One region of the Streptomyces sp. NPDC042102 genome, then DNA from elsewhere that is predicted to be linked to it. Evidence: riboswitches for the same ligand, from Rfam matches in the RefSeq annotation. Region 1 holds a riboswitch; each other region holds the start of a gene.
The links. Region 1 has a riboswitch for cyclic di-AMP ahead of ACZ6KO_RS00490 (M23 family metallopeptidase). Riboswitches for the same ligand answer to the same signal wherever they lie in the genome.

Region 1 (5,899 bases):
CGTCCTGGACGAGGAAGGCGACCTCGGCCTCGTCGGCTGGGGCGGTGGCGGGGCGGCCGTCGGCGCCGATCCGGTCGTAGCGGACGGTGGCGATGAACTCGCCGCCGACGGTGGCGGCGAGGCCGACGCGGTCGACGTAGTCGTGGTGCGTGAAGCGGTGTACGTCGCGGTCGGACAGCCGGGGGTGGGGGGCGAAGAACCGGTAGTACTTGGACTCGTCGGAGACCTGCTCGTAGAAGCTGACCAGGCGGCCCGCGTCCTCGGGCGTGATGGGGCGGATACGGGCGGTGCCGCCGTCGCGCAGCACGACGTCCGCTTCCCAGTGGGCCGGGTACGAGGGGTCCGACGCGGTGGTCATGGGGCACACCCTAAGGCCGGACGGGCCGGATCTGCTCCCGCGCGGCGCGTACGACAAAGAGGAACAAACGGGTGCAAGCTGGGGAAGGCCGAACGGCGGGACGTCCGGGCCGAAGGCCGGTCGGAGCATTCCGGGCGCCGTGAGAGACTGGTCTAGACAACCGCTGAAACCTGAAGGGCATCACCATGGCAGAGCGCCGCGTCAACGTCGGCTGGGCCGAGGGCCTGCACGCTCGTCCCGCCTCGATCTTCGTCCGTGCGGCCACGGCTTCCGGCGTCCCGGTGACCATCGCGAAGGCGGAGGGCAACCCGGTCAACGCCGGTTCCATGCTCGCGGTGCTGGGCCTGGGCGCCCAGGGCGGCGAGGAGATCGTCCTGGCTTCGGACGCCGAGGGCGCGGAGATCGCGCTCGACCGCCTCGCGAAGCTGGTCGCCGAGGGCCTCGAGGAGCTCCCCGAGACCGTCTGACCCTTCGGGTTCGGCCCGTGTACGCGTGCGGCGGAGCCGCGGCGCCCGGAATACCGGTGCCGCGGCTCCGCCGTTTCGCTTTCCCGGCCCGGCCGGCTTCTCCCGGCTTTCTCCGGGCGCGGCAGGAATTCCTGGAATTCGCGCGGGCGTAGCGGCGTATATCGATCCCGGCCGCGGCACCCGCGATATCCGTCCTTTGTATACGGCCTTTGTTAAAGGCGGCCGCTCGCCGTGTTGACGGGATGTTGCGGAGTCCTCACACGCAGCCGGTGGGCCGCGGCCGCCCGGTCCGCGTGCAGGGCGGTCAGCGCCCGCGCCCGCTCGGCGTCGCCACGGGCCACCGCGTCCACGATCGCACCGTGCTCCGCCCAGGACTCCGCGGGCCGCGCGGGCGGCTCCACGGCGTACATCCAGGCGACCTTGTGGCGCAGCTGGGTGAGCAGGGCGATGAGCCCGGGGCTGCCGGAGGCCTGGACGAGCGTCTCGTGGAACCAGCCGCCCAGGGACCGCAGATCCTCCCCCTGGCCGCGCCTGGCCCGCTCCTGGCCGAGCCGGACCAGCCCGCGCAGCACCTTGAGGTGGGCCTCGGTGCGCCGCCGGGCGGCGCGGGAGGCCGCCAGCGGCTCCAGCAGCATCCGGACCTCCAGGAAGTCCGCCGCCTCCTGCTCGGTCGGCTCCGCGACACAGGCGCCGGCGTGCCGCCGGGTGGTGACGAAGCCCTCGGACTGCAGGGTGCGCAGCGCCTCGCGGACCGGGACGCGGGAGACGCCGTACCGGCGGGCGAGCAGGTCCTCGGTGAGTCTGCCGCCGGGCTCGAATACACCGGAGACGATGTCGTCACGGATTGCGGTGCAGACCGCGTGCGCGGGAATACGCAATGCCGGACCTCCGCCCTGAGCCAACGTCATGACTGCGACTCTATGACAATGCGCCGCAGTTTCCGAGCGCGGAAGGAAAATACGGCGCAATAAGCGACGGAAATCGGAAAGGGTGGCGGCGGGCCGGCTTGCGCGACGGGGGTGGCGCGGCGCGCGCGGCGCACGCAACGCGAAGACCCCGGCTCGGGGAGCCGGGGTCTACGAGGAAGCGGTGGGCCGCCGCGCGGCCGCAGGATCAGACGCGGACGCCGTGCGAGCGCAGGTAGGCGACCGGGTCGATGTCCGAGCCGTAGCCGGAGCCGGTGCGGGCCTCGAAGTGCAGGTGCGGGCCACTGGAGTTGCCGGTGGAGCCGGACAGGCCGATCTGCTGGCCCGGGGTGACCTGCTGGCCGGCCGAGACGCTCAGCGAGGACAGGTGGGCGTACTGGGTGTAGGTGCCGTCGTTGTGCTTGATGACGACGTTGTTGCCGTACGCGCCGCCGTAGCCGGCCTCGACGATGACGCCGGCGCCGACCGCGCGGACGGAGGTGCCGGAGGCCGCGTGGAAGTCGATGCCGGTGTGGCTGCCGGAGGACCACATGCCGCCGCCGGCCCCGTAGCTGGTGCTGACGTAGGAGTCGTCCAGCGGCGAGACGAAGGTGTTGAGGCGCTTGCGCTCCTCCTCGCGGGCCGCGCGCTCCTTGGCCTCGCGCTCGGCCTTCGCCTTGGCCTCGGCCAGGCGCTTGGCCTCGGCGGCCTTCTGCTTCGCGTCGGCCTCGGCCTGCGCCTTGGCGGCGGCGACCTCGGCGGCGTGCTGCTGGGAGGCGGCCTGGGTCTCGAGGTCGCCCGCGAGCTCGTCCGCGACGACCACGTTGTTCAGGCCGGTGTCCTGCGGGGCGGAGGAGTTGTTGTCCGCGGCGAAGGCCGGGGCGGCCAGCGTGCCGACGACGCCCGTCGTGGCGAGGGCGGCGATCCCGGCGATGCCTGCGGTCTTGCGGCTCAGACGGCTACCACCACGGTGCTTACCGGTGGCACGGCTGGTGCTGCTGCCAAACGCCATGAAAAGGCTGGTCCTTTCCTTCCTTCTCGCCTACCGGGTTAGCTGACGGGTTCGGAGCAGGAAGGTCTCCTACGGGCCCCCTCTGACGAGGCGGTCCGATTCACCCCAGGGACTGATGTGGGTCCCCGGCTCCCCAGGCTCGCGCCTGACGGGGACTCGGCGATCGCTGCCCGGTGCCGCGGGTGCGGCGGACACAACTGACGGACAGCACGCCCGACGCTAGGCGGATCATCAGCCGATCGCCAAACAGACGAGCGCTTTTGTTGCGTACGCCACATCACATACGAGCAACCTCACCACCAACCGGACATTGAGCGCACAAGGGGCCCCGGCGGACAACCCGCCGGGGCCCCTTGGTGATACGGCGTCAGCCGCCGCGTCGGACACCGCGTCAGTTGGAGACGACGGTGACCTCACCGATGCCGAGCGCGCGCACCGGCTCCTCGATCTGCGAGGCGTCCCCCACCAGGACCGTCACCAGCCGGTCCGCCGGGAAGGCGCTGACCACCGCGGAGGTCGCCTCCACGGTGCCGGTCTCGGCCAGCCGGGCGTACAACTGCGCCTGGTAGTCGTCGGGGAGCTGCTGCTCGACCTGGTCGGCGAGGGTGGCGGCGACCGAGGCGGCCGTCTCGAACTTCAGCGGGGCCACGCCCACCAGGTTCTGCACCGCCACGTCCCGCTCGGCGTCGGTCAGGCCGCCCTCCGCGAGGGTGCGCAGCACCTTCCACAGGTCGTCCAGCGCCGGGCCGGTGTTGGGGGTGTCCACGGAGCCGCTGATGGCCAGCATGGACGCGCCCGTGGCGCCGCCGGGCGAGGACGGCGCGGTGGAGCGCAGCACCTGGCCGAAGGAGCGCACGCCGTAGGTGTAGCCCTTCTCCTCGCGCAGCACCTTGTCCAGGCGGGAGGTGAGCGTGCCGCCCAGGCAGTACGTGCCGAGCAGCTGGGCCGCCCAGACGCGGTCGTGCCGGTCCGGCCCGATCCGGCCGATCAGCAGCTGCGTCTGGACCGCGCCGGGGCGGTCCACGATGACCACGCGGCCGGTGTCGTCGGCGGAGATCTGCGGGACCGGGCGGGCGGCGGCGGTGCCGCCGGTCCAGCCGCCCAGGGTGTCCGCGAGGACGGCGTCCAGGTCGGTGCCGGCGTAGTCGCCGACGATGACGGCGGTGGCCGTGGCGGGGCGGACGTGGGCCTCGTAGAAGGCGCGGACGGCCGCGGCGTCGATCCGGGCGACCGTCTCCTCGGTGCCCTGGCGCGGACGGGACATCCGCAGGGAGGCCGGGAAGAGCTCCTTGGAGAGCTGCTTGGCGGCGCGGCGCTGCGGGTTGGCCAGCTCGTGCGGGATCTCGTCGAGGCGGTTGCGCACCAGGCGGTCCACCTCGCTGTCGGCGAAGGCGGGCGCGCGCAGCGCCTCGGCGAGCAGGCCGAGCGCCTTGGGCAGCCGGGAGGCCGGGACCTCCAGGGAGACCCGGACGCCCGGGTGGTCGGCGTGCGCGTCGAGGGTGGCGCCGCAGCGCTCCAGCTCTGCGGCGAACTCCTCGGCGGAGTGCTTGTCGGTGCCCTCGGACAGCGCGCGGGCCATGATCGTGGCCACGCCGTCCAGGCCCTCGGGCTCGGCGTCCAGCGGGGCGTCGAGCATGATCTCGACGGCCACCACCTGCTGGCCGGGCCGGTGGCAGCGCAGCACGGTCAGGCCGTTGTCCAGCGCGCCGCGCTCGGGCGCGGGGAAGGCCCACGGCCTGGCCTCGCCTGCGGCGGGCTGCGGGTGGAAGGTCATCGTCACTGCGGGCTCGGCGGTCACTGCTGCGCCCCCTCGTTCTCGTCGTTCTCGTCGGCCGCGGCGTCCTCGGCGTCTTCGGCCGCCAGCGGCTCGTACACCAGCACCGCGCGGTTGTCGGGGCGCAGCCGGGCGGCGGCCACGGCCTGCACCTCCTCGGCGGTGATGTCCAGGACCCGCTGGACGGCGGTCAGCGCCAGCTGCGGGTCACCGAACAGCACCGCGAACCGGCACAGTTCGTCGGCGCGGCCGGCCACCGTGCTCAGCCGGTCCAGCCACTCGCGCTCCAGCTGCGCCTGGGCGCGCTCCATCTCCTCGGCCGTCGGGCCCTCGGCGGCGAACCGCGCGAGCTCCTCGTCCACGGCCGCCTCGATGGCGGGCACCTCGATGCCGCCCGAGGTCTTCACGTCCAGCCAGCCCAGGGAGGGCGCGCCGGCCAGCCGCAGCATGCCGAAGCCCGCCGCGACGGCGCTCTGGTCGCGGCGGACCAGCCGGTTGTGCAGGCGGGAGGACTCGCCGCCGCCCAGGATGGTCAGCGCCACGTCCGCGGCGTCGCACTCGCGGGTGCCGTCGTGCGGCAGCCGGTAGGCGGCCATCAGCGCGCGGGCCGGGACCTCTTCGACGATCTCGTGGCGCAGCTGCTCGCCGATGATGTCGGGGAGCGTCCCGTCGCGCGGCGGCTGCTTGCCGTCGTGGGAGGGGATGGTGCCGAAGTACTTCTCGATCCAGGCGAGCGTCCGCTCGGGGTCGATGTCGCCGACGACCGACAGCACCGCGTTGTTCGGCGCGTAGTACGTACGGAAGAAGGCGCGCGCGTCCTCCAGGGAGGCGGCGTCCAGGTCGGCCATCGAGCCGATCGGCGTGTGGTGGTACGGGTGGCCCTCGGGGTAGGCCAGGGCCGTCAGGCGCTCGAAGGCCGTGCCGTAGGGCACGTTGTCGTAGCGCTGGCGGCGCTCGTTCTTGACGACGTCGCGCTGGTTCTCCATGGACTCGTCGTCCAGGGCGGCCAGCAGCGAGCCCATCCGGTCCGCCTCCAGCCACAGCGCGAGCTCCAGCTGGTGGGCGGGCATCGTCTCGAAGTAGTTGGTGCGCTCGAAGCTGGTGGTGCCGTTGAGGGAGCCGCCGGCGCCCTGGACCAGCTCGAAGTGACCGTTGCCCGGTACGCTCGCCGAGCCCTGGAACATCAGGTGCTCGAAGAGGTGAGCCAGACCCGTGCGTCCCTTGACTTCGTGGCGCGAGCCGACGTCGTACCAGAGGCAGACCGCCGCGACCGGGGTCAGGTGGTCCTCGGAGAGCACCACGCGCAGGCCGTTGGCCAGCCGGTGCTCGGTCGCTGTCAGGCCGCCGGAGCCGGCCTGAGCTGTGGCCGTGTGACCCATGGGC
Region 2 (5,899 bases), 640 kb from region 1:
CGTCCGCCGTCACCGCTCGCCGGCGAGGTCCAGGTCGCCGGCCCGGGACTCGTCCGCCGGGCGGTCCACCGGCTTCGGGCGGCGCCACGGGTGGGTGATCGGGTGGGAGACCGGGCGCCACCAGGGATCCACGGGCAGCGTGCCGGCGGGCTCGAAGGGTTCGCCGGGGTGCGGGACCGCCACCGGCTGGCCGGCTTCCGCGGCGGCGTCGAGCGTCCACTCGCCCGGTTCCGCCCAGGCGTGCAGGGCCAGGCTGAAGGTGCCCCAGTGGATCGGCAGCAGCACCCCGTGCGGCTTCGATCCCTGCAGGTCGAGGTGGGCCTGGACGCCCTCCTGGGGGGTCATGTGGATGTCCGGCCAGTACTCCGAGTACGCGCCGATCTGGATCATCGTGGCGTCGAAGGGCCCGTGCGCGGCCCCGATGTCCTGGAAGCCGGGGAAGTAGCCGGTGTCACCGCTGTGGAAGATGCGGTGCTCGTCGCCCTCGACCACCCAGGACGCCCACAGGGTGTGCTGCTGGTTGCGCAGGCCGCGGCCGCAGAAGTGGCGCGCCGGGGTCGCGGTCAGGGCCAGCCCGTTGATCTTGGTGGACTCGTTCCAGTCCAGTTCGCGCAGCCGGTCGGCCGACACCCCCCACCGCTCCAGGTGCGCGCCGACGCCCAGCGGCACCGCGAAGACGGTGTCCGTACCGGCCAGCGCCTTGATCGTCGGCAGGTCGAGGTGGTCGTAGTGGTCGTGCGAGATCACCACCACGTCCACCGGGCCCAGTGCGGCCAGCGGCACCGGTACGGGGTGCAGTCGCTTGGGGCCGGCGAAGGGGAACGGAGAGCACCGCTCTCCCCACACGGGGTCGAACAGCACGCGCCGCCCGTCGATCTCGGCGAGCACGCTGGAGTGCCCCATCCACGTCAGCCGCAGCCCTGTGACCGGCGGCTTCGCCAGGTCGGCCAGCGTCGTCGGGTGCACCGGAACGGACGCGGCGGGGCCGCGGCGCTGCCGCTGCTCCTTGTGGAAGTAGATCTTGGCGAACTCCCGCATGGAGCCGGAGGGCCTGGTCCGGGCCCCGACCGGGTTCTGGAAGACGCCGTCGGCGAAGTTCGGCGAGCGGCGGATCCGCTCCATGCGCGCGCCGGACGGGTCCGCGCCGAAGGCTTCGGGCCGCAGGTCGCGCAGCCGAGGACGCAAGGGACGGGAGCCGGTCAAGGCGCCTCCTGGGAGGGGAATGGGACAAGGAATGGGACAGGGGGGATCCTGCTCTCTTCGACGTTCCCAACGCACACCGGCCCGGAAGGATTCCGGTTCCGGGCCGGGGCCCGGTCCCGGACCGGGCGGCGCCCCGCCCCGCGCCCGGCGCTACAGCGGCAGCAGGTCCGGCCGCTTGGCCTCCACGTGGTCCCCGGAGGACTCCCCGCGCAGCCGCCGCCCGATCCACGGCACCAGGTACTCGCGCGCCCACTGGATGTTGTCGCGGGTGACCTCGGCGGATCCGCGCGGCTGCTGCGGCGGCCACGGCTGGTCCGGGTCGGCCGGTACCTCGATCCCGAGCACCTGGGCCGCGCGCAGCGCCACCCGGGTGTGCCCCTCCGGGGAGAGGTGCAGCCGGTCGTCGTCCCAGGCCCGCCGGTCCTGTACGGACTTCAGCGACCAGAGGTCGAGCACCGGGCAGTCGTAGCGGTCGGCGATGGCCCGCACGTGCGCGGAGTACGTCGCGACCTTGCCCCGCAGGTGCTTGAGGACCGGCACCCCGCGGGTGTCGAAACCGGTGGTGATCATGACCTGGCCGACGGCTCCGGTGAGGTCGGCCACGGCCGCCTCGAACCGCTCCGCCACGTCGTCGGGGTCGCTGCCGGGCCGGATGATGTCGTTCCCGCCGGCGCAGAAGGTGACGAGGTCCGGCGCGAGCTCCTTGGCCCGCGACACCTGCTCGGCCACGATCTGGTCGAGCAGGCGTCCGCGTACGGCGAGGTTCGCGTACCGGAAGTCGTGCTCGTCGCGCCGGTCGGCCAGCAGTACGGCGAGCCGGTCGGCCCAGCCGACGTAGATTCCCCCGGGTCCCGGGTCCCCCACACCCTCGGTGAAGCTGTCCCCGATCGCCGCGTACGAGCCGATGGTGTCGATGCTGCCGATGGTCCGTCGTGTCGAGTTGTTCATCGTTGTCGTCGCTGCCACGGGACCACATCCTTCACCTCAAGACGTGACCTACGCCACCGTAGGAAGGGGTTGACGGACCGTGATCTATACCACCCGGTCAGGGAGGAATAACAAGGCGTGAGGCCAGGACCCCCCTCGGGCCCTGGCCTCACACGTTTCCCGGAGCCGCCCCCGGAGGGCGGCCGCCGCTGCCGTCAGATGCTCACGCCGTGGGAGCGGAGGTAGGCGAGCGGGTCGACGTCCGAGCCGTAGCTCGGGCCGGTGCGGATCTCGAAGTGCAGGTGCGGGCCGGTGGAGTTGCCGGTCGAACCGGACAGGCCGAGCTGCTGGCCGGCGGTGACGCTCTGGCCGACCGAGACCGACAGCTGCGACAGGTGGGCGTACTGCGAGTAGTGGCCGTCGGCGTGCTTGACGACGACCTCGTTGCCGTACGAGCCGCCCCAGCCGGCGGACACGACGGTGCCCGCGCTGACCGCCTTGACGGAGGTGCCGGAGCGCGCGATGAAGTCGACACCGGTGTGGTAGCCGCTGGACCACATGGCCCCGGAGGCCCGGTAGGCGGTGGAGACGCCGCCGCCGACCGGGGCGACGAAGCCGGCCTTGCCCGGGGCGGCGGCGGTGCCGGAGCCCTGGGCCGGGGTCCGGTCGGCGGAACCCCGCTCGGGGGCGGGCGCGACCGGGGCGGGCGCGGCCGGTGCCGACTCCGGGGCGGACTCGACGGGCGCCGACTCGACCGGGGCCGACTCCGGAGCCGACTCGACGGGGGCCGACTCGACCGGAGCCGACTCGACGGGGGCCGCACCCCGGCCCCCGAGGGTGAGCTCCAGGCCCGGGTGGATCAGCGACGGGTCGGTGCCGACGGCGTCGCGGTTGTCGGCGTAGAGCCGCTCCCAGCCGCCGGAGAGGCCGCGGTTCTCGGCGATGCGCGAGAGGCAGTCGCCCTGGACGACGGTGTAGGTGCTGGGGGCCAGCCGGGGCGCCGCGTGCGCGGGGGCGGCCTGGAGGGCGGCCGGCACCTGCGCCGGGAGCTGGGCCGTGACCGGGGCCTGCGGGGCGGCGGCGGGAGCCCCGGCCGCGTTCGCGCCGGTGGCGCCCATCAGCGGCAGCGCGAGGGCCGCACCGCCCGTACCGGCGGCGACGAAACCGCGGGTCAGGGAGCGGGACTTCGGGCGTCGGTGCTTGCCTTTTCCGGGCATGGCGTTTTCCTCTCCGGCGCCTGCGAGGTGAGCTGTCGGGTTCGGACTGGAGCTGTCCGGCCGTATCGCTACGGCTTCACCCCGAGCCATTCGGATATCAAGATCCGATTCGGCGGGCCTACCTGGTTCCCCCGCTCCTGCCAGCACATGAATAGTCGGGTGCGGTGTCCGGATGGTGGCAGGATTCGGCGGTCCATCCGGATCGGTCGTGAACGTAATCCAGCCATGCCGCGCGAAACAAGCCACGAATTCCCCCACGGATTCCCGTTGATGAGAGTTCGACGGAATTCCGGTCACCCTCCGTCCATTCCGCCGCTTCAACGGCCAGCCGCCGCAGGGAATTCGGCCTCCGCGATCAGGCACTCACGGTCACCGTATGATCCTGCTCACGGGGGTGGGAGGCGATCTCCCTTCTCTCCCGGGCACGTTGGGGCCAAGCAGTGCAATTCGGACAACCGCGACGATACGGAGGGGACGCTCGTGACCCAGCAGATACCTCGGACCCGGCCCACGGAGCCGGAACTGACCGGCATACGCAACTTCCGCGACGTGGGCGGGCTGCCGACCACCGACGGGGGGCAGGTCGGTACGGGGCGATTGTTCCGAAGCGGACATCTCGCCCATGCCACCGAAACCGACGCAGAATTCCTCGCGTCGCTCGGCCTCCACACCGTCTTCGATTTCCGCAACGCGGCCGACCACGCCCTCGAGGGGCCCGACGTGGAACTTCCGGGTGTACGGAATGTGAACATTCCCCTCTCCGACCCGGCGGACGGCAAGGAGTTCTGGAAGATGGTGCGCGACGGCGACCTCGGCCAGCTGCGCGATCTGCTCGGCGAGGGCCGGGCGGCCGACCGGATGACGCGGTCGTACCGCGAGATCATCACCCGGCGCACCGCCGAGCACAGCCGCGTCCTGCACGCCCTCGCCGAGGACAGCGTGCCCGCCCTCATGCACTGCGCGGCCGGCAAGGACCGGGCCGGGCTCTCGGTCGCCGTCACCCTCCTCGCGGTGGGCGTCGAGCGCGACGCGATCGTGGCGGACTACCTGGAGTCGAACGCCCCGCACCGCCGCTACCGGGTACGCCGTGGCAGCGAGGCGCCCGAGGCGCGCTCGCCCGAGGTGATGGAGCTGCTGGCCCCGCTCTTCGACGCCCGCGCCGAGTACCTGACCGAGGCCTTCGACGCCATCGAGGAGACCTGGGGCGGCGTGCCGGCCTACCTGGGCGAGGGCCTCGGGCTCGCCCCCGAGACCCTCGCCCGGCTGCGCGAGAAGCTCCTCGTCTGACGCTCACGGCCCGCGCGGGAGGCAGCGCTCACGACCCGCGCGGGAGGCAGCGCCGTCACCGCTGTGCGTCAGTCAGCGCTGTGCGGCGGCCTGCTTCACCAGCGTCCGGCCGAAGTCCCACATCAGCGAGCCCCCGCCGTGCGCGTCGTCCATGACCGCCCGGAAGGCGGTCACGAAGCGGTCCACGTCGGCCTCGTCCACGACGAGCGGCGGGATCAGCTTGATGACCTCCAGATGATCTCCGGAGACCTGGGTCAGGATCCGGTGCTTCTGCAGCAGCGGCACCACGACCATCTGCGCGAACAGCCCCTTGCGGGCCGCCTGGAGCATCGTCCAGCGGCTGCGCAGGCCCAGCGAGGAGGGCCGGCCGAACTCGATGCCGATCATCAGGCCGCGCCCGCGCACCTCGTGCAGCAGCTCGTACTCGGGCACGAGCGCCGCGAGCCGCCCGCGCAAGGAGTCGCCCACCTCCCGGGCGCGGGCGACGAGCGACTCGTTCTCCATCACCGACAGCACCGCGAGTCCGGCCGCCATCGCCTGTGCGTTGGAGCCGAAACTCGCCGAGTGGACCAGCACCCGGTCCATGGACGAGTAGACCTTCTTGAAGATCCAGTCCTTGCCCAGGGTGGCGCCCACGGGGACGTAGCCGCCGGAGAGCGCCTTGGCCACGCACACCAGATCCGGCTCCACGCCCGGTTCGTTCTGGTAGGCGTAGAAATCGCCGGTACGCCCCAGTCCGGTCTGCACCTCGTCGGCGATGAGCAGGGCCTTGTGCCGGTGCAGCAGGTCCTGCGCCGCGCGCAGGAAGCCGGGCGGGGCCGCGTGCACGCCCTTGCCCTGGACGGGCTCGACCACGAAGGCCGCCACGTCGCCGCGCCGCAGCTCGCGCTCCAGCGCCGCCAGATCGCCGAGCGCGATCCGGGTGTCGGGCAGCAGCGGGGCGAAGCCGTCGCGGAAGCCGCCCTCGCCGTTGACGGAGAGGGCGCCGGTGGTCAGCCCGTGGAAGGCGTGGTCGCAGTAGAGGACCCTGGGGCGACCGGTGGCGCAGCGGGCGAACTTCAGGGCGGTCTCGACGGCCTCGGTGCCGCTGTTGCCGAAGAAGACCCGGTCCAGGTGCGGGCTGTACGACAGCAGCCGCTCGGCCAGCAGCCCGGGCAGGGGCTGGCAGTCGAAGCGGGTGAGGTCGGCGAGCTGGGCGTCCAGGACGTCGTGGAGGGCCTTGCGCACGACGGGGTGGTGCCGGCCCAGGCCCATCACGCCGAACC
Region 3 (5,899 bases), on a different contig from region 1:
GGTGGAGAACCGATCCCGGTTCCCGGCCATGGCTGTCGCCTCCCCTGATAAGCGCGTACGTCCCCGCACACGGTACGGGACCGGGTGCGGGGACGTACGGAGGCGCTGAAGGTGTCAGCCCATCAGGCGCGGGCGCGGGGCGCCGGACCCGACTGGGTGTCAGCCCTTGAAGCGGGGGAACGCGCTGCGGCCCGCGTACACGGCGGCGTCGTCGAGGATCTCCTCGATGCGCAGCAGCTGGTTGTACTTGGCGACGCGGTCCGAGCGGGCCGGGGCGCCGGTCTTGATCTGGCCGCAGTTCACGGCGACGGCGAGGTCGGCGATGGTGACGTCCTCGGTCTCACCGGAGCGGTGCGACATCATGCACTTGAAGCCGTTGCGCTGGGCCATCTCGACGGCGTCGAGGGTCTCGGTCAGCGAACCGATCTGGTTCACCTTCACGAGCAGGGCGTTGGCGGAGCCCTCCTCGATGCCGCGGGCCAGACGCTCGGGGTTGGTGACGAAGAGGTCGTCGCCGACGATCTGGACCTTGGAGCCCAGCTTGTCGGTGATGGTCTTCCAGCCGGCCCAGTCGTCCTCGAACAGCGGGTCCTCGATGGAGACCAGCGGGTACGCGGCAACGAGCTCCGCGTAGTACTCGGTCATCTCGGCGGCCGAGCGGGACTGGCCCTCGAACTCGTACTTGCCGTCCTTGTAGAACTCGGACGCGGCGACGTCGAGCGCGAGCGCGATGTCCTTGCCCGGGGTGTAGCCGGCCTGCTTGATGGCCTCGACGATGAGGTCGAGCGCAGCGCGGTTGGACTCCAGGTTCGGGGCGAAGCCGCCCTCGTCGCCCAGGCCGGTGGACAGGCCCTTGGTGTGCAGGACCTTCTTGAGGGTGTGGTAGACCTCGGCGCCCCAACGCAGGGCTTCGGAGAAGGACTCGGCGCCGATCGGCGCGATCATGAACTCCTGGATGTCCACGTTGGAGTCGGCGTGCGACCCACCGTTGAGGATGTTCATCATCGGAACGGGCAGCAGGTGCGCGTTCGGGCCGCCGAGGTAGCGGAAGAGCGGGAGGTCCGAGGCCTCGGACGCGGCGTGCGCGACGGCGAGGGAGACGCCGAGGATGGCGTTGGCGCCGAGGGAGCCCTTGTTGTCGGTGGCGTCCAGGTCGAACATGGCCTGGTCGATCAGGCGCTGCTCGGTGGCGTCGTAGCCGACGAGCTCGGGGCCGATCTGCTCGATGACCGCGAGGACGGCCTTCTCGACGCCCTTGCCCATGTAGCGGTTCGGGTCGCCGTCGCGGAGCTCAATGGCCTCGAAGGCACCGGTGGAGGCGCCGGACGGAACGGCAGCACGGCCGGTGCTGCCGTCGTCGAGGCCCACCTCGACCTCGACCGTGGGGTTGCCTCGGGAGTCCAGGATTTCCCGGGCTACGACGACGTCGATGGACGGCACGAGCATCTCCTTCTGGGATGTGACGCTGGGTGTGCGGGGGCGGGGGCCGTGGGACGGCCCTGCCGCACTAGAGCCTAACCGGATCCGGGCAGTCGGCCCGCCGACCGCCCGCCCCCTGGGACGAAAAAGGGTCCGAATACCCGTGTTCCGCCACATAAGACCCATGATCAACAGGCGTTCCGTCCGGAAACACGCCGCCGCCCGGCGCGTGAGGGGAGACGCGCCGGGCGGCGGGGAGATACGCGTGTGGCGAACGTTTCGCGGTCAGGACCGCGAGTGTTGCACCGTGGTTCAGCCGATCTTCAGCTTCTGGCCGGGGAAGATCAGGTCCGCGTCCTTGACGATGTCCTTGTTCAGCTCGAACAGCTGCTGCCAGCCGCCCTTGACGCCGTGGGCCTCGGCGATGGTGCTGAGGGTGTCGCCGGCCTTGACCTCGTAGGAGCCGTTGCCGGTCAGCGGGGCCGGGGCGGGCTTGGAGGCCGGCGCCGGGGTGGCCGCGCGCTCGGAGCGGGTGACCGGGGCCTCGGAGCGCGGGGTCTCCTTCTTCGGCGCCGCGGCCTTCGTCTCCGTCTTCTTGGTCTCGGTCTTCTTGGTCTCGGTCTTCGGCTTGGTGGTCGGCGTCTGGGTGCCGCCGCCGTTGTAGGCCGCGCTGGTCAGGCCCTTGCCGCAGTGCGGCCAGGCGCCCTTGCCCTGGCCCTTGAGGACCTTCTCGGCGATGGCTATCTGCTGCGCCTTGGTGGCCTGGTTGGCCTGCGGGGCGTACGCCTTGCCGCCGAAGCCGGCCCAGGTGGAGGCGGAGAACTGCAGGCCGCCGTAGTAGCCGTTGCCGGTGTTGATGGACCAGTTGCCGCCGGACTCGCACGCGGCGACGGCGTCCCACTGCGAGGCGGTGGCGGCGTTCGCGGTGCCCGCGGCCATCAGCGGGGCGGCGATCGCGGCACCGGTGACACCGGCGAGCGTGACGATGCGGGTCGCCTTGGAGGCGCGGCGGTGCTTGCCCTTGCCGGAAAGCAGCATGGAACTTCTCCTCACCGACGCCTGCGAGGTGAGCTGTCGGGTTCGGGCGAGTGAGTTGCCCGGCCGCGCGACCTAGCGCGCGGCTTAACCCCTAGCCGTTCCCGTGACCATCTCTCAATGGCCGGTCCCGGCACCTACCTTGGGTCCCCCGCTCCTGCCTTCGGCGCTTGACGCGACGACTGTTCCCTCCGTCCGCCGGCAGGATTCGGCGATGCGGTCGAAGGGGCCCGCGGTGGCGAGCGATTCAGAAGGTAGACAGGTCTCCGCCCGATGTTCAACGAGCGTATTCGCCGGAAACCGCCCCTACTTGCACTCCTGAAAAGGATGTTTGCGCAGGTGAGGGGCGGGTTTGCGGCATTCCACAAACGAGACACGCCAGTTGACCGGAAGAGACGCATGTCTCACTTACACGAAACGGACATTGGGGCGTTTCCACCCGCCCGAAGTGCCCCTATTTCGGGGTTACATCCAGATTCTGTCCGGGCTTGATCAGGTCCGCGTCCTTGCCGATGACCTGCTCGTTGGCCTTGTAAAGGGCGTTCCAGCCGCCCTTGAGGCCGTTGGCGTCCGCGATGTCCGCCAGGTTGTCACCCGGCTTCACCGTGTACGTCGGTTCCGGCGCGGGTCCGGGGGCGGCCGGACTCTCGGCGGCCGGGGCGCCGCGGTGGCGTCCGGTGCCCCCGGCGGAGTCCGGCGTCGGCGCGTTGCCCGGCGCGGTCGTGCCGCTCGCCGGGGCGGTGGGGTCGACCGGGGTGCCCGGGGTGGCCGGGGCGGTGGGGACGGCCGGGACCGTCGGGGCGGCCGGGTCGGTGGAGACGCCGGGGGTGCCGGGAGTCCCGGGGGTGCCCGGAGTCCCAGGGGTTCCCGGAGTCCCGGGGGTGCCCGGGGTGGCGGGCGGCGTCACCGGAGGCAGCTCCGAGGGCGACGAGGTCACGTCCGGGGCGGGCATGACGGGCAGTCCGGGCATTCCGGGCGCCGTGGGCAGCAGCGGCTCGTTGACCGGCGGGGTGGTCGCCGGGACCGAGGGGCCGGCCGAGTGGCCGGGGATCCGCGGGACGTCGCCGGATCCCTCGGAGGGGCGCAGCGGGGTCGGGTCGACCGAGCGGGCGGCGCCGGGCTCGCCGGGGTCCACATCGGCGGCCGGGCCGTGCTGGACCAGGCCCGCCTTCTGCGCGCACACCGGCCACGCCTGGGGGCCCTGGGAGGCCAGCACCCGCTCGGCGATGGCTATCTGCTGGGAGCGGCTGGCGAGGTCGGGGCGCTCGGCGTAGGCCAGCCCGCCCGCGTTCTTCCACTGCTCCAGCGTGAACTGCAGGCCGCCGTACGCTTCGCTGCCGAAGTTGGCGCTCCACGTGCCGCCGCTCTCGCACTCGGCGACCTTGTCCCACGTGGTGGTCTCCGCAGCGGTCGCGCTGGTGGCCGCCAGCAGCGGCAGGGCGAGCGCGGAGCCCGTGACCCCGGCGGTGACGACGATGGCGGGAGCCTGACGGGGGCGCCGATGACGGCCGTTCCCGGAACGCATGAGGGTGGACCTTTCGCGTGACGGCAAAACACACCCGGTGAGGGGTGACGTGGAACCTAGCGCTCCTCGAACGCTTGTCACAAGTCGATGCAGCGCAGATAACGCGAAGGTCACATTGGTGACGCCAGGTCAGTTAATTGCGGGGAGTGAAGCGGACCGGAAGGGTGCGCAGGCCACGCATGATGAGCCCGCCGCGCCAGCGCAGCTCCGAAGGGTCCACGGCGAGCTCGAGATCCGGCAGACGCGTCAGCAAAGTCGCCAGCGCCGTCTGCCCCTCCAGCCGGGCCAGCGGCGCGCCCAGGCAGTAGTGGATGCCGTGGCCGTATCCGAGGTGCTGGTTGTCGGTGCGCGCGAGGTCCAGGGTGTCGGGCGCGGCGAAGCGTTCCGGGTCCCGGTCGGCGGCCGCGAGCACGACCAGGACCGGGTCGCCGGCCGCGATGTCCTGGCCGCCGAGGGTCAGCGGGCGGGTGGCGAACCGCCAGGTGGCCAGCTCCACCGGGCCGTCGTAGCGCAGCAGCTCCTCGACCCCGGTGGCGAGCAGCTCGCTCTCCCCGGCGGCGAGGGAGGCCTCGAGGCGGGCGCGCTCGCCGGGGTTCATGAAGAGGGAGTGGACGCCGTTGCCGATGAGGTTGACGGTCGTCTCGAAGCCGGCGAAGAGGAGGATGAAGGCCATGGCGGCGGCCTCGTTCTCCGTCAGGTGCTCACCGTGGTCGCTCGCCCGGATCAGACCGGAAATCAGGTCATCGCCCGGATCATCCCTTTTGCGATGGATGAGGTCGACCAGGTAGGTCCGCATCTGCTTCACGGACCGGGCGACGCCGCCGCGCGGACCGCCGCCGTGCCGGATCATCATCCCGGCCCAGTCGCGGAAGTCGTCCTGGTCCTCGCGCGGTACGCCGAGCATCTCGCAGATGGCGTAGATGGGGAGCGGGAAGGCGAACTCGTGGATGAGATCCGCTTCACCCCGGCTCGCGAAACCGTCGATGAGATGGTCCGTCAGTTCCTGCACCCGCGGGGTGAATTCGGCGACCCGGCGCGGGGTGAACGCCTTCGAGACCAGCCGCCGCAGCCGGGTGTGGTCCGGCGGGTCGATGTTGAGCAGATGGGTCATCAGCTCGGCCTTGCGCTCGCCCGGAATGCCCGTCTTGCCCTTGGCGTGCGCCGGCTCCGCGTGGTGCGCCGGATTCTTGCTCAGCCGCTGGTCGGCCAGCGCCTGGCGGGCATCGGCGTACCGGGTCACCAGCCAGGCCTCGACCCCGCTGGGCAGCTTGGTGCGGTGCACCGGGGCGTGCTCGCGCAGCCAGGCGTAGGCCGGGTACGGATCGGTGGCGAACTCCCAGTCGAAGAGGGTGGGAGCGGCGGGAACGGCGGGAGCGGGCGCGGCGGTGGGCTCGGCGGCGGGGTCATCGTGCACCGTCCGACGGTATCCCGGCCGGCCACCGGTCATCCCATATGGGCGGTTCGCCGCGGCTGTCCGTAGATCCCCCGGCGCTTGACCTGGCGTTCGGAGCCGTTCCTACTGTCGGTTTTGTGGATGTGAGGATCTTGAAGAGCAGCTTCGCGGTGGTGGAGAGAAGGGCCGAGCACGCGGTCAAGTACTTCTACTCCCACCTCTTCTGGCACCACCCCGAGCTGCGCGACCTCTTCCCGCCCGCCTTCCTCGACATGGAGCGCCAGCGGGACCGGCTCTTCGCCGCGCTCACCCACATCGTCGCCCGCCTCGACGACGAGAGCCTGCTCCCCTATCTCCACGACCTCGGCCGCGACCACCGCAAGTTCCTGGTCCGCCCCGAGCACTACGCCGCCGTCGGCGCCAGCCTGCTCGCCGCGCTCGCCGAGGCCGCGGGCGAGGCCTGGACCCCGGAGGCCGGCAAGGCGTGGACCGAGGCCTACCAGGTGATCGCCGACGCCATGACGGCC

Region 2: another riboswitch for cyclic di-AMP. It lies ahead of ACZ6KO_RS03180 (M23 family metallopeptidase); the one in region 1 lies ahead of ACZ6KO_RS00490 (M23 family metallopeptidase).
Region 3: another riboswitch for cyclic di-AMP. It lies ahead of ACZ6KO_RS25300 (transglycosylase family protein); the one in region 1 lies ahead of ACZ6KO_RS00490 (M23 family metallopeptidase).

The regions. Positions count from the first base shown of each region.
Region 1 is NZ_JBVJDL010000001.1:122,206-128,104, reverse strand. It holds gene ACZ6KO_RS00505 (bifunctional acetate--CoA ligase family protein/GNAT family N-acetyltransferase) at 1-358, opposite strand, end outside; gene ACZ6KO_RS00500 (HPr family phosphocarrier protein) at 544-825, shown strand; gene ACZ6KO_RS00495 (GntR family transcriptional regulator) at 1,038-1,703, opposite strand; gene ACZ6KO_RS00490 (M23 family metallopeptidase) at 1,939-2,742, opposite strand; cyclic di-AMP (ydaO/yuaA leader) riboswitch at 2,756-2,914, opposite strand; gene ACZ6KO_RS00485 (M16 family metallopeptidase) at 3,134-4,516, opposite strand; gene ACZ6KO_RS00480 (M16 family metallopeptidase) at 4,537-5,895, opposite strand.
Region 2 is NZ_JBVJDL010000001.1:766,170-772,068, reverse strand. It holds gene ACZ6KO_RS03190 (MBL fold metallo-hydrolase) at 10-1,203, opposite strand; gene ACZ6KO_RS03185 (SGNH/GDSL hydrolase family protein) at 1,354-2,151, opposite strand; gene ACZ6KO_RS03180 (M23 family metallopeptidase) at 2,346-3,347, opposite strand; cyclic di-AMP (ydaO/yuaA leader) riboswitch at 3,350-3,515, opposite strand; gene ACZ6KO_RS03175 (tyrosine-protein phosphatase) at 3,828-4,634, shown strand; gene ACZ6KO_RS03170 (aspartate aminotransferase family protein) at 4,707-5,899, opposite strand, start outside.
Region 3 is NZ_JBVJDL010000006.1:236,246-242,144, reverse strand. It holds gene ACZ6KO_RS25310 (FtsB family cell division protein) at 1-30, opposite strand, end outside; gene eno (phosphopyruvate hydratase) at 160-1,446, opposite strand; gene ACZ6KO_RS25300 (transglycosylase family protein) at 1,732-2,457, opposite strand; cyclic di-AMP (ydaO/yuaA leader) riboswitch at 2,461-2,633, opposite strand; gene ACZ6KO_RS25295 (LysM peptidoglycan-binding domain-containing protein) at 2,909-3,979, opposite strand; gene ACZ6KO_RS25290 (cytochrome P450 family protein) at 4,113-5,393, opposite strand; gene ACZ6KO_RS25285 (globin domain-containing protein) at 5,516-5,899, shown strand, end outside.